2 regions of the Streptomyces sp. NPDC005374 genome follow, and region 1 is predicted to be linked to the other one. Evidence: riboswitches for the same ligand, from Rfam matches in the RefSeq annotation. Region 1 holds a riboswitch; the other holds the start of a gene.
The links. Region 1 has a riboswitch for cyclic di-AMP ahead of ACFYRX_RS16290 (M23 family metallopeptidase). Riboswitches for the same ligand answer to the same signal wherever they lie in the genome.
Positions count from the first base shown of each region.

Region 2: linked by a shared signal. The riboswitch ahead of ACFYRX_RS25820 (C40 family peptidase) and the one ahead of ACFYRX_RS16290 (M23 family metallopeptidase) in region 1 are both predicted to bind cyclic di-AMP.

Region 1 is NZ_JBIAKA010000005.1:534,858-540,583, reverse strand. It holds gene trmB (tRNA (guanosine(46)-N7)-methyltransferase TrmB) at 1-341, shown strand, start outside; gene ACFYRX_RS16300 (PrsW family intramembrane metalloprotease) at 393-1,784, shown strand; gene ACFYRX_RS16295 (aldo/keto reductase) at 1,789-2,736, opposite strand; gene ACFYRX_RS16290 (M23 family metallopeptidase) at 2,801-3,832, opposite strand; cyclic di-AMP (ydaO/yuaA leader) riboswitch at 3,844-4,001, opposite strand; tRNA gene ACFYRX_RS16285 (tRNA-Met) at 4,306-4,379, opposite strand; gene ACFYRX_RS16280 (alginate lyase family protein) at 4,434-5,657, opposite strand.
Region 2 is NZ_JBIAKA010000010.1:145,044-150,769, forward strand. It holds gene ACFYRX_RS25795 (8-amino-7-oxononanoate synthase) at 1-1,091, shown strand, start outside; gene ACFYRX_RS25800 (DUF397 domain-containing protein) at 1,130-1,351, opposite strand; gene ACFYRX_RS25805 (helix-turn-helix domain-containing protein) at 1,361-2,221, opposite strand; gene ACFYRX_RS25810 (ATP-binding protein) at 2,437-2,895, shown strand; gene ACFYRX_RS25815 (DUF6328 family protein) at 2,966-3,568, opposite strand; gene ACFYRX_RS25820 (C40 family peptidase) at 3,663-4,136, opposite strand; cyclic di-AMP (ydaO/yuaA leader) riboswitch at 4,140-4,351, opposite strand; gene ACFYRX_RS25825 (hypothetical protein) at 4,689-4,994, opposite strand; gene ACFYRX_RS25830 (ATP-dependent Clp protease proteolytic subunit) at 5,002-5,637, opposite strand.

The DNA.
Region 1 (5,726 bases):
TCCCGGACCCCTGGCCCAAGAAGCGGCACCACAAGCGGCGGCTGATCCAGCCGGAGTTCCTGGACCTGGTCGCGGCCCGCCTCAAGCCCTCTGCGCTGGTGCACTGCGCGACCGACTGGGAGCCGTACGCCGAACAGATGCTTGAAGTGCTCACCGCGCATCCCGACTTCGAGAACACCCAGGCCGACGGCGGTTTCGCGTCGCGTCCCGACTTCCGGCCGCTGACCCGTTTCGAGGGGCAGGGACTGGAAAAGGGACATGTCGTGAACGACCTGCTGTTCCACCGCGTACAGCACGGCGACCGAACCGACCGACCCGCTCAACCCCCCACCGGCGCCTGAGCGTCCTCGCCCTGCTGCGGGCGGCGCCTCTGTCTCGTTAAGGTCGATGCTGTGGCCACCTGTCCCCCGTATCCGACACGCCCCGGTGATCCCACCGGCGGCGATCCGCTGCGGCATGCCCACTGGTGGCAGCGGAAGTCGGTGCGCTACGGCGCCCTGATCTCCCTCCTGGCGCTGTCCGGGCTCGTCATCCTCGCCCTGGTCCGCCAACAGACCGGCACCGAGGGGTTCCTGGTCGGGCTGGGCCTGGCCGTCCTGCCCGTCCCGCTGCTCATGGCCGCCTTCCGCTGGCTCGACCGGGTCGCGCCGGGCCCCTGGCGCAATCTGCTGTTCTGCTTCGCCTGGGGCGCCTGCGCGGCCGCGCTGATAGCGATCATCGCCAACAGCTTCGCCACGAAGTGGATAGCCACGGCGACCGCCGACCCGACCAGCGCGGACACCCTCGGCGCGACCGTGATAGCGCCCATCGTCGAGGAGTCGGCCAAGGCCGCCGCCATCCTGCTCGTCTTCCTGTTCCGCAGACGCGACTTCACCGGGATCGTCGACGGGGTGGTGATCGCAGGGGTCACCGCGACCGGGTTCGCGTTCACCGAGAACATCCTCTACCTCGGTACCGCCTTCGGGACCGACCAGCTCAACGGCGGCCGGGGCATCGCCTCCGTCACCGCCGCGACCTTCTTCGTGCGCGTCGTGATGTCGCCGTTCGCGCACCCCCTGTTCACCGTCCTCACCGGCATCGGCTTCGGCGTCTCCGCGCTCTCGGCGGAGCGGCAGCACATCCGGCGGGTGCTCGTCCCGCTGACCGGGCTGCTGCTCGCGATGGGCATGCACGCGACCTGGAACGGCTCGTCGACGTTCGGCGAGTACGGGTTCTTCGCGGTGTACGCGATGTTCATGGTGCCGGCGTTCGGACTGCTGACCTGGCTGGTCATCTGGACACGGCAGCGGGAGCTGAAGACCGTACGGGAGGAGCTGCCCGCGTACGCCGTCGCCGGCTGGCTGGCCCCGACCGAGCCGTATGTGCTCGGCTCGATGCGGGCGCGGCGGGTGGCGCGCGACTACGCGCGGCGTCAGTTCGGCGGGCGGCCCGCAGCGCGGGCGGTCGCGCAGTACGAGGCCTACGCCACGTCACTGGCGTTCCTGCGGCACCGGGGCCGGCTCGGGAAGGCGAACGCCGACTTCGTCGTACGGGAGCGGGAGTTGCTGCAGGAGCTGTGGCGGCGCCGGGACGTGGCGCGGCCCGCGCTGGACCACGCGGCACGCATCACGGCACCGCCGGTCCCGGTAGTCGCGCCGCCCTGGCCGGTGTACGGGGTGTACGGGTATCCGGCGCAGCCGGCCCAGACCGTCCAGCCGTTCCAGACCGTCCAGCCGTTCCAGGCCGCCCCGCCGGTCCACTACCCGACGACGCCGTATCCCGCGTACAACCCGTACCGGACGTAGTAGGTCAGGCCGACGCCTGTGTCAGGCGCGTCAGTTCCGCCTCGGTCAGCACCAGGTCGGTCACCCCGACCAGCGCCGGCAGCTGCTCCACCGTGCGGGCGGACGCGATCGGCGCCGCGACCGTCGGCTGGGCCGCGAGCCAGGCGAGGGCGACCGTGGCGACCGGGGCTCCGTGGGCCTCGGCGACCTCGTCGAGCGCCGCGAGGACCTTCCGGCCGCGCTCGGTGTCGAGGTGCTTGCCCGCGCCGGCCTTGGCACGCGCGCCCTCGACCGTGGCGCCGGGACGGTACTTGCCGGTGAGGAAACCGGAGGCGAGGGCGAAGTACGGGACGGCGGAGAGGCCCTCCCGGTCGGCGACGGCCTGGAGTTCGCCCTCGTAGGTGTCGCGCGAGACCAGGTTGTAGTGGGGCTGGAGGGCGACGTACCGGGCCAGGCCCTCGCGGTCGGAGAAGGCGAGGGATTCCGAGAGCCGCTCGGCGGAGATGTTGGAGGCGCCGATGGCGCGCACCTTGCCGGCCTTCACCAGTTCGTCCAGCGCGCCGATGATCTCCTCGACGGGGATCTCCGGCTTGTCGAAGTGGGTGTAGTACAGGTCGATGTGGTCGGTGCCCAGGCGTCGCAGCGAAGCCTCCGCCGCCGCCTTGATGTTCGCGGCGGACAGGCCCGGGAAGTCGGGGTGCTGGCTGACCTTGGTGGCGATGAGGACGTCGTCGCGGTTGCCGCGGGCCGCGATCCACCTGCCGATGACGGTCTCGGACTCACCGCCGGAGTTGCCTTCGATCCACGCCGAGTAGGAGTCCGCGGTGTCGACGAAGTTGCCGCCCGCGGCGGTGTACGCGTCGAGGACGGCGAAGGACGCGGCCTCGTCGGCGGTCCAGCCGAAGACGTTGCCGCCCAGGGAGAGCGGGAAGACCTCGAGGTCGGAGGAGCCGAGCTTGCGAAGAGAAGTCATGTTTCACGTCAACGCAGGCACCGGACCCTGTTCTTCCGCTACGGCCGCAAAATCGCCGTAAACCTCAGGGGTTGAGCCCCTTGCTGCGCAGCCACGCCATCGGGTCGATCCCGGTGGCCGCACCGCCGGGGTGGACCTCGAGGTGCAGGTGCGCGCCGGTCACGTTGCCGGTGGCGCCCACGCGGCCGATGACGTCACCGGTGGCGACCTTCTGGCCGACGCTGACGCTGATCGAGGACTGGTGGCAGAACCACAGCTCGGTGCCGTCGTCGAGGGTGAGGATCGTGCGGTAGCCGTAGGAGCCGGCCCAGCCGGCCTCCGTGACGGTGCCGCTGTGGATCGCCTTGATCAGCGTGCCCGTGGGCGCGGCGAAGTCGAGGCCCGTGTGGTAGCCGGAGGACCACAGGGAACCGGCCTGCCCGAAGGTCCCGGTGATGGTGTACGACGAGGTCGGCAGCGTGAACTGCTTGGCGAGCTCGGCCAGACGCGCGGTCTCGGCCTTCTTCGCGGCCTCCTCCTCCGCCTTCTTCTTCGCGGCGGTGGCCTTCTCCTGGGCCTCCTTCTCCGCCTTGGCGGCGAGCGCGTCGGACTCCTTCTGCGCGGCGTCCGCGACGGCCTTGGCGGCCTTGGAGTCGATCTGGTCCTGCTGCGTCTCCGCCTGGGCCAGGATGCGCGAGCGCAGTGCCTCACCGGCGTCCGAGGCAGAGGAGCTCTTCGCGGTCTCCGTGGAGGGGGCGCCGACACTGCTGAAGGCGCTCGTGTCGTCCGCGGAGGAGCCGGAGTCGTCCGAGATGAGCGAGCCCACGGAGGGCAGGTCGGGGATGGAGATGGAGACCGGCGGCTTGCCGGTGTTGGCGCTGGCCATCCCGCCGGCGCTGACGGCGGCTATGACACCGACGCCCAGAACCGTGGAGCTGCGGGCGAATCCCCCGCCGCGCTGCTTGGACACGCGATGCCGGCCGCGTACCGGAGCCAGGGACTCCGCGGTCGGGTTCCACTCGCCGAGCGGGGCCTCGTCGTCGGCACGGTAGCCGTCGTACACGAGGGTGTCGCTCGGGACGTAAGGCGCCTCGGGGGCAGGCGGGTTGGACGCCACGTGGGCGTGCTCCTTTCCTTCCTTCTCGCCTACCGGGTTAGCTGACGGGTTCGGAGCAGGAAGGTCTCCTACGCGCGTATACCGACCGTGTTGCCACGGCGAAATACGAGCGATTCACCCCAAGTTGGTGGTTCCCCGGTTCCCTTGCGGAATTCGGCGCATGAGCACGGAGCCATCTCTTGTGACGGCTGGGACGACCGCGCTGCGTTATCGAACGTTAATAGACGTAGGGGCTCGATTCCAAGCTGTTCCGCTTGATCATTAACGAAATCCCGCAGGACCAACGGCCCATGACCGGCGAAAAACGGGCGAGTTGACCTCGCCTCGGACAACACACAGGTATTGACGGTATGTCAGGTGTTGTGCGGAGGGCGCTCGCCTGCTCACACCACGTGACGCAGTCCGTCGCAAGGCCTGACGGGAAAACACTCAGGGCCGGATTCCATGAACTGGAATCCGACCCTGAGTTTCAGTAGCGGGGACAGGATTTGAACCTGCGACCTCTGGGTTATGAGCCCAGCGAGCTACCGAGCTGCTCCACCCCGCGCCGTTGTGTTCACTACTGTACGCCATCCGCGGGGTGCTTCGCGCCAGCGGTGTCTCAGGGGCCGGGGTTCCCCGCGTGGGTGAGGGTCTCCCAGGAGACGAAGAGGCCGTCGGTGCCGGCGGGCCGGGTCTTCACCGCGAGCTTGTGCGCGGCCGGGACGGAGACGTCCAGCCGGTTCTCCAGGTGGTTGAGGGCGACCTCCAGGTCCGGGCCCATGTTCCGGTCCACCTTCCCGCCGCACAGCCAGGCGGGCGCGGTCTCGCCCGACTGGTAGCGGGCGTGGAGAGCGAGCGCGGCCTTCAGCCGGTCCTTGACCTCGCCGTACAGGTCGACGCCCTGGTGCCAGGCGGTCTCGGCGACGTGCGCGGTGGCGGCGAGGGAGTACCCGACGTGCTTGAAGTTGCGGCAGGTCTCCTGGGAGACGCCGTCCTTGAAGACCGTCTGCTTGAACCAGTAAGTGGTCAGCTTCTGCGGGGTGTTGACGGTGGAGCCCGGCGGGGTGAGCGGGACCTTGCCGTCCTTCTCCAGATAGAAGTACGCCGGCACGCGCTCGCGGAACCGCTGCAGGGCGTGGTCGAAGGCCTTGTGGTCGTTGAGGAAGACGGCGATGCCGATGGCGGCGTCGGTCATCACGAGATCCCAGTTGCCGTTGTAGTCCGGGACCTTCTGGGTGACGGTCGGCAGGTAGGCGGTCCGCAGCATGTGCTCGAAGCGCCGGACGCGGTCGGCGGGCCACCCCGCCCCGTCGCCGTACCGGACGATCTCGGCGGCCCGGGCCCAGGTGGAGCCGGCCCACCCGGTCTGCAGCCCGGAGTCCTCCTCGGTGTGCCGCCGCATCCTCGCCGACCAGGCGTCCATGATCTCCCTGGCCTTCACGGCGTGCTGCTGCTTGCCGGTGACGCTGAACAGCAGGGCCTGCGTGTAGGCGGCGATGGCGTCCTCGCGCTCCTCCACACACCCCTGCGCCGGGCGGACGGGATGGTCGCCACCGGGGCAGTCCACGCTCGCGTACGCCTCGGGCCGGTACTTGTACGACCCGTACTTGCTGTCCCGCATGGCCAGATACGCCGACAGCCACGGCTGCTTCCCCGCCGTGACCCGCTCCCGTACGGCGTCCAGCTGCGCCTCGCCGACGAGCACACCGGGGTGGGTGAAGCCCACGTCCGGGGGCAGGGCGCGGGCCATCGTGCGGGTACCGGTGTCGGCGGTGCCGCAGGAGGCGACGAGAACGGTGAGCAGGAGCGCGAGCAGCAGGGCGGGGGCGCGTCGTGGGGCCATGGGGCCAGGGTCGGACGGCGGGGGGTGCGACGCAGGTCCGGTTGGGCCGAACGGCCGGGTGGACCGGGC
Region 2 (5,726 bases), on a different contig from region 1:
GCCGCCGGGCCGGCCTCGTACGGACCCTGCGGCCCCGTCCGGCCGACTCGCCGCTCCTCGATCTCGCGAGCAACGACTACCTGGGCCTGGCCCGCCACCCCGAGGTCGTGGCGGGGGCCGAGGCGGCCGCGCGGGCCTGGGGCGGCGGTGCGACCGGTTCCCGGCTCGTCACCGGAACCACCGAGCTGCACACCGAACTCGAACGCGAGCTGGCCGGCTTCTGCGGCTTCGAGGCGGCGCTCGTCTTCTCCTCCGGCTACGCGGCCAACCTCGCCGCCGTCACCGCGCTCGCACCGCACGGCTCGCTGATCGTCTCCGACGCGGGCAACCACGCCTCGCTCATCGACGGCTGCCGGCTGGCCCGCGGTACCACCCAGGTGGTCGCGCACGCCGACCCGGAAGCCGTCCGCAAGGCGCTCGGCACCCACGACGGGCCCGCGGTCGCGGTGTCCGACACGGTCTTCTCGGTCGACGGCGACGCGGCGCCCCTGGCCGGCCTCGCGCAGGCATGCCGGACGTACGGCGCGGGCCTGGTCGTCGACGACGCCCATGGCCTGGGTGTGCTCGGCGACGGCGGCCGCGGTGCCCCGCACGCGGCGGGTCTCGCGGGCGCCGACGACGTGGTCGTCACGGTCACGCTGTCCAAGTCGCTCGGCAGCCAGGGCGGTGCCGTGCTCGGCCCCGCACGAGTGATCGAGCACCTCGTCAACGCGGCACGGACGTTCATCTTCGACACCGGCCTGGCCCCCGCGGCGGCGGGAGCCGCCCTCGCGGCCCTGCGGCTGCTCGGCCGTGAGCCCGAGCGGGCCACGCGTGCGCGCGAGGTGGCCACCGAACTGCACGCACGCCTGACCGCCACGGGTCTGGAAGCGGTACGTCCCGACGCCGCGGTGGTCTCGGTGCGCGCGCCCTCCCCGGAGGAGGCCGTGCAGTGGGCGGCCGACTGCCGTGCCGCCGGGCTCCTCGTGGGCTGTTTCCGGCCCCCTTCGGTGCCCGACGGCATTTCACGGCTCAGACTGACCGCCCGCGGAGACCTCTCCGAGGAGCAGATCGAACGCGCTGTACATGTGATCGGCGGAACACGACCATGAGTCGGCGTGACACGGCCGTGCGCCTGGTGGGCTGACGGTCAGAACGCGGCTGTGAAGCCCGCCCAGCTCTCGGGGGAGAAGAGCAGCGCGGGCCCGTCCGGGTCCTTGGAGTCTCGTACGGCGAGCAGCCCGGCCCATGGCCCGGCCGACGGCCTCGCCGTCTCGACGCAGTTGTTCGCTCCGGTGCTGTAGCTGCTGCGCAGCCAGCGCACTTCGGGCAGTTCCGTACTGGCAGATACGTTCCGAGGCAGTGCAGACATGGTGCCTCCTTACGCGCCGTCACCTATCCCGGCGATGTAGTCCAACGAGTCCTCGGGCGAGAGGGCGTGGAACCGAAGGGAGTTGAAGGCCTCGGTGTAGGCCTGGAGGTCTTCTTTCCGCTCGAGGTAGAGGCTACTCGTCAAGTGGTCGAGAACAACCACATCCAGATCAGATGTGCGCGAAAATGAGAAGATTACGAAAGGCCCGGTGATCCCCACATGCGCCCCGGCCGTGAACGGCAGTACCTGTAGCCGCACTTGAGGCAGCCGGGCGGCCTCCAGGAGTCTCTTCAACTGCCGGGCCATCACTTCGGGGCCACCGATCTCCCGGCGCAGGACCGCCTCGTCCAGGACGGCGCTCAGCTCCAGCGGGGGCTCGCCGCGCAGCACGTCCTGCCGTGCCAGCCGCACCTCCACGAGCGTGTCGAGACGTTCGTCGTCGAGGCCGCCCACCGAGGCCCGGGTCACCGCGCGGGCGTACTCGGGCGTCTGGAGCAGCCCGGGCACCACCGAGGTCTCCAGTGTGCGCATCGCGCTCGCCTGGGACTCCAGACTGATGAAGTCCCGGTAGGTCGGCGGCAGGACACCCCGGTACGCGTGCCACCAGTGGTGCCGGCCGCCGCCCTCGTCGGAGCCCGCCAGCACCAGGAGCAGCTCCCGCAGATCCGTGTCCAGCACGCCGTAGGCATCGAGGAGTAACCGCACATCGGCCGGTTTCACACCGCTGGCGCCGGTCTCGATGCGGCTCACCTTCGACTGGTGCCAGCCCACGAGCCGGGCCGCCTCACCGCTGGTGAGCGCCGCACTCGTGCGTAACGCACGCAGTTCGGCGCCCAGTTTCCGGCGGCGCACCGCGGGACCGTGCTGCATGGTGCTACTCCCTTACTCCTTACGAGCCGCCCAAATACGGTCTCGCGTCGCAGAGTTCACCGCTTCGAGCGACAGATATATGCATATCTTGGTGGATCGGCACCCGTCACCGCCTCGGTAATGGCACTCTGACGATGAACCACCAGTCCGGGACCGTACTCGAACCATCCGCACCGTGTCGGACTACGGTTCCGTGGGAAAGGGACGACGTCGCCATGGCAGACCACCTGGAAGCATCCGTCACTCTGCCGAGCGAACCCGCCTCGGTCTCCGCGGCCCGCACCTATGTCCTGAGCGCGCTCGCGGAGTGGGGGCTGCCACCGGCCACGGACATCGCGGAGACCGTCCGGCTCATCGTCTCCGAACTCGCCACCAACGCCGTACAGCACACCTTCGGACAGTCACCCACCTTCACGGTGGACATCGAGCTGGACCGTGACGAACAACTGCGCATCGGGGTCACCGACAGCCATCCCCGCTTCCCCAAGCGCCTCCCGGCCGCGGTCCAGCAGGACAACGGGCGGGGAATGGTGATCATCCGCTGGCTCGCGGCCGAGTACGGCGGCAAGCTGAGAGTCAGGCCCACCCGGGAAGGCGGCAAGACCGTTTCGATCGAACTCCCGTGGTCGGTACCGGCACAGCCGGTCACCGCCGCGGGGCAGCAGGAGCCGTGACCCACTCCGTAGGCCGGGAACGCGGAGACAGGACGCCCCCTTCAGCGGCCGAGCCCGGGCCGTCCCGGGGTCACCGCAGACGCGCCGACGGTTCTCGGGGAGCAACTCCCGGACGAGCCGTGGCGCGCGGCCTGAGCGGCTCGCGGTGCGGCCGCCGAGGCGCCGCGTGGGGTTCCTGCGTGACGTGCTCCTCGGCGCGGCCCGCCCGCCACACCAGTCGGGGGAGCAGCCACCACAGGCCCAGGCACACCAGCAGGGTCGCCGTACCCGCGGCCACTCCGCCGGTCCGGCCGGTCGTCACGTCCACGACGAGCAGGACGGATCCGGTGAACGCGAGCACCAGAACGCCCATGCCGACCGTGGCGAGCCGGGAGGAGACCTGCACGATGCGGGCCTTGGCGCCCCGCTGGAAGAGCGAGCGGTGCAGGGCCGCCGGTGCGGTGAACAGCGCCGCCGCGACGACCGCGAGGAGCAGCGTGGTGACGTAGGTGGCGCGCTGGAAGGAGTCCAGCGAAGGGAAGCGCTGGGTGAAGGCCAGGGTCAGCAGGAAGGCGAAGAGGATCTGCACCCCGGTCTGGGTGACGCGCAGTTCCTGGAGCAGCTCGCCGAAGTTGCGGTCGGCGCGCTCCAGCGGGGTCTCGTTGCGGGCGGTGCACGGGCGGTGGTCGGCCATGACGGTACGGGTAACCATCCGGGCCCGTGTCACGCGTCCCGGGAGACCCGAGGGGGTGACGTCCGGTCAGGGCGCCGTCACCCCCTCGGGGGTGCTACTTGACCCGGCCGTACCAGACGCTCTTCGTCCAGATCTTCTGCAGTCGCACCACGTCCCCGGTCTTGGGGGCGTGCCAGATCTTCCCCTTCCCGGCGTAGAGACCGACGTGGTAGACGTTCGAACCCGAGTGGAAGAACACGAGGTCACCGGCCTTGCGGCTGCCCGCGGAGATGTGCCGGGTCTTGTTGTACTGCTGGGCCGCCGTGCGCGGGAGCTTCTTGCCCGCCTTCTTGAACGAGTACAGCGTGAGCCCTGAGCAGTCGAAGCGGGACGGCCCCGTGGCGCCGTACCTGTACGGCGAGCCCTTCTTGGAGGCCGCGACCTTGAGTGCCTTCGTCGCCGGCGTGGCGGCCGCGGCGTCGGCGGCGACGCCCGGGATCACGACAGAGCCGCCCACAGCGGCAAGTGTCAGTGCCGAAGCCGTACCGGCTCGGACCATCAGCGACGGAACACGATTGAGCGCAGACATGCGCAACCCTTCGTCAGCCGCCTGTGAAGGATGACCTGTCGGATTCGGGCTGACAAAGTTGCCCGGCCGCTGACGCGGCTTCACCCCAAGGGCTGCTCGGCCCGGTCATGGCGTGACCGTCCCGGCGACCCGTCGTGCCTGGGTCCTCCACTCCTGCCGATGCACCTCTGTCGACCGGTCATCCGGGCGGCGGCAGGACTCGGCGTCCGCCCGGATCGCCCCGCCACTGCGGCGGGGGCTTGTCGTCAGACAGGGATCTTGACGCAAAGAAGTCCGAAAAACCCAACGGAACCGGGGATTTGTGTCGTTACTCACCACTCACTCGTTCGGGTGGACACCCGAACGACGGAAGGGGTGTCGAGGGCTCCGCGGGCCCCCGGACCAGCACAGAGAGTCCTCATTGTGCTCACACACCACGCGTGTTGCGCGGCCTTGACGGTCGTGAAAGAGGAGCCGCCTCTCGTCCAACAGGGGGTACGTCTTCTGGTCCGTTTCAACCGTGCTCCGGACGCTCCGTCAGACCGGCGGGGCGCCCGGGGCGCTGCGGATGCGTCAGTTGTCGGGGTCGGGCGGCACGACGACCCGGGCCGAGCGCCGCTCGCCGTCCAGGACCCGCAGGGCCCGCGCCAGCGTCGCGGCGTGCATCTCGCGCTCGCCCCGGCGGTGCATCAGCGCGAGCGCGTCACGCAGCTCTGCCGCCCTGCTCACCAGCGCCTGCGCCGCCCGCAGTCCGCCGTAGGTGTCCTCGTGCCGGGCGGGGTTGATCCGGCCCAGCAGATCGACCACGTCGAGATAACGGTCGATCAGCTCGCCCTCGGCGCGCGTGAGCGCGGGCAGCGGTGGAAGATCCGGCAGCATCCGCGGCTCACCTCGCGCCCGGCGTGGTGCGGGATGTCTTGCGGCTCGGGACGATCGCGTCCGCGAGGCCGTAGTCCAGCGCGCCCCGCGCGTCCAGGATCTTGTCCCGCTCGATGTCCGCGCTCACCTGCTCGGCGCTGCGCCCGGTGTGCCGGACCAGCATCTCCTCCAGGCGGGCCCGCGCACGGAGCAGTTCGTCGGCCTGGATCGCCAGATCGCTTGCCTGCCCCTGCACCGGTTCGTTCAGCGCCGGCTGGTGGATCACGACCCGCGCGCCCGGCAGCACGGAGCGCTTGCCCGGGGTGCCCGCCGCCAGCAGCACCGCCGCGGAGGAGCCGGCCTGCCCGAGGCACGTCGTCTCCACGTCACAACTGACGAACTGCATCGTGTCGTAGATCGCCGACATCGCGCTGAACGAGCCGCCGGGGGAGTTGATGTACAGCGAGATGTCCCGGTCCGGGTCCTGGTACTCGAGGTACATGAACTGCGCCATCAGATCGTTCGCCGAGGTGTCGTCGATCCGCGTCCCGAGGAAGACGATCCGCTCCTCCAGCAGCTTCGAGTACGGATCCATCGTCCTGTGCCCGGAGCTCGTGCGCTCGTGGAACTCGGGCAGGACGTAACGGGCGGTCGGTCGGGTCATGGAGTACCCCTCACTCATGGCTGAGCCGTCTGTAGAAAATGTACAGGACGTACGTGACGTTATGATGGGGGCGGATTCTAGTGATCAAG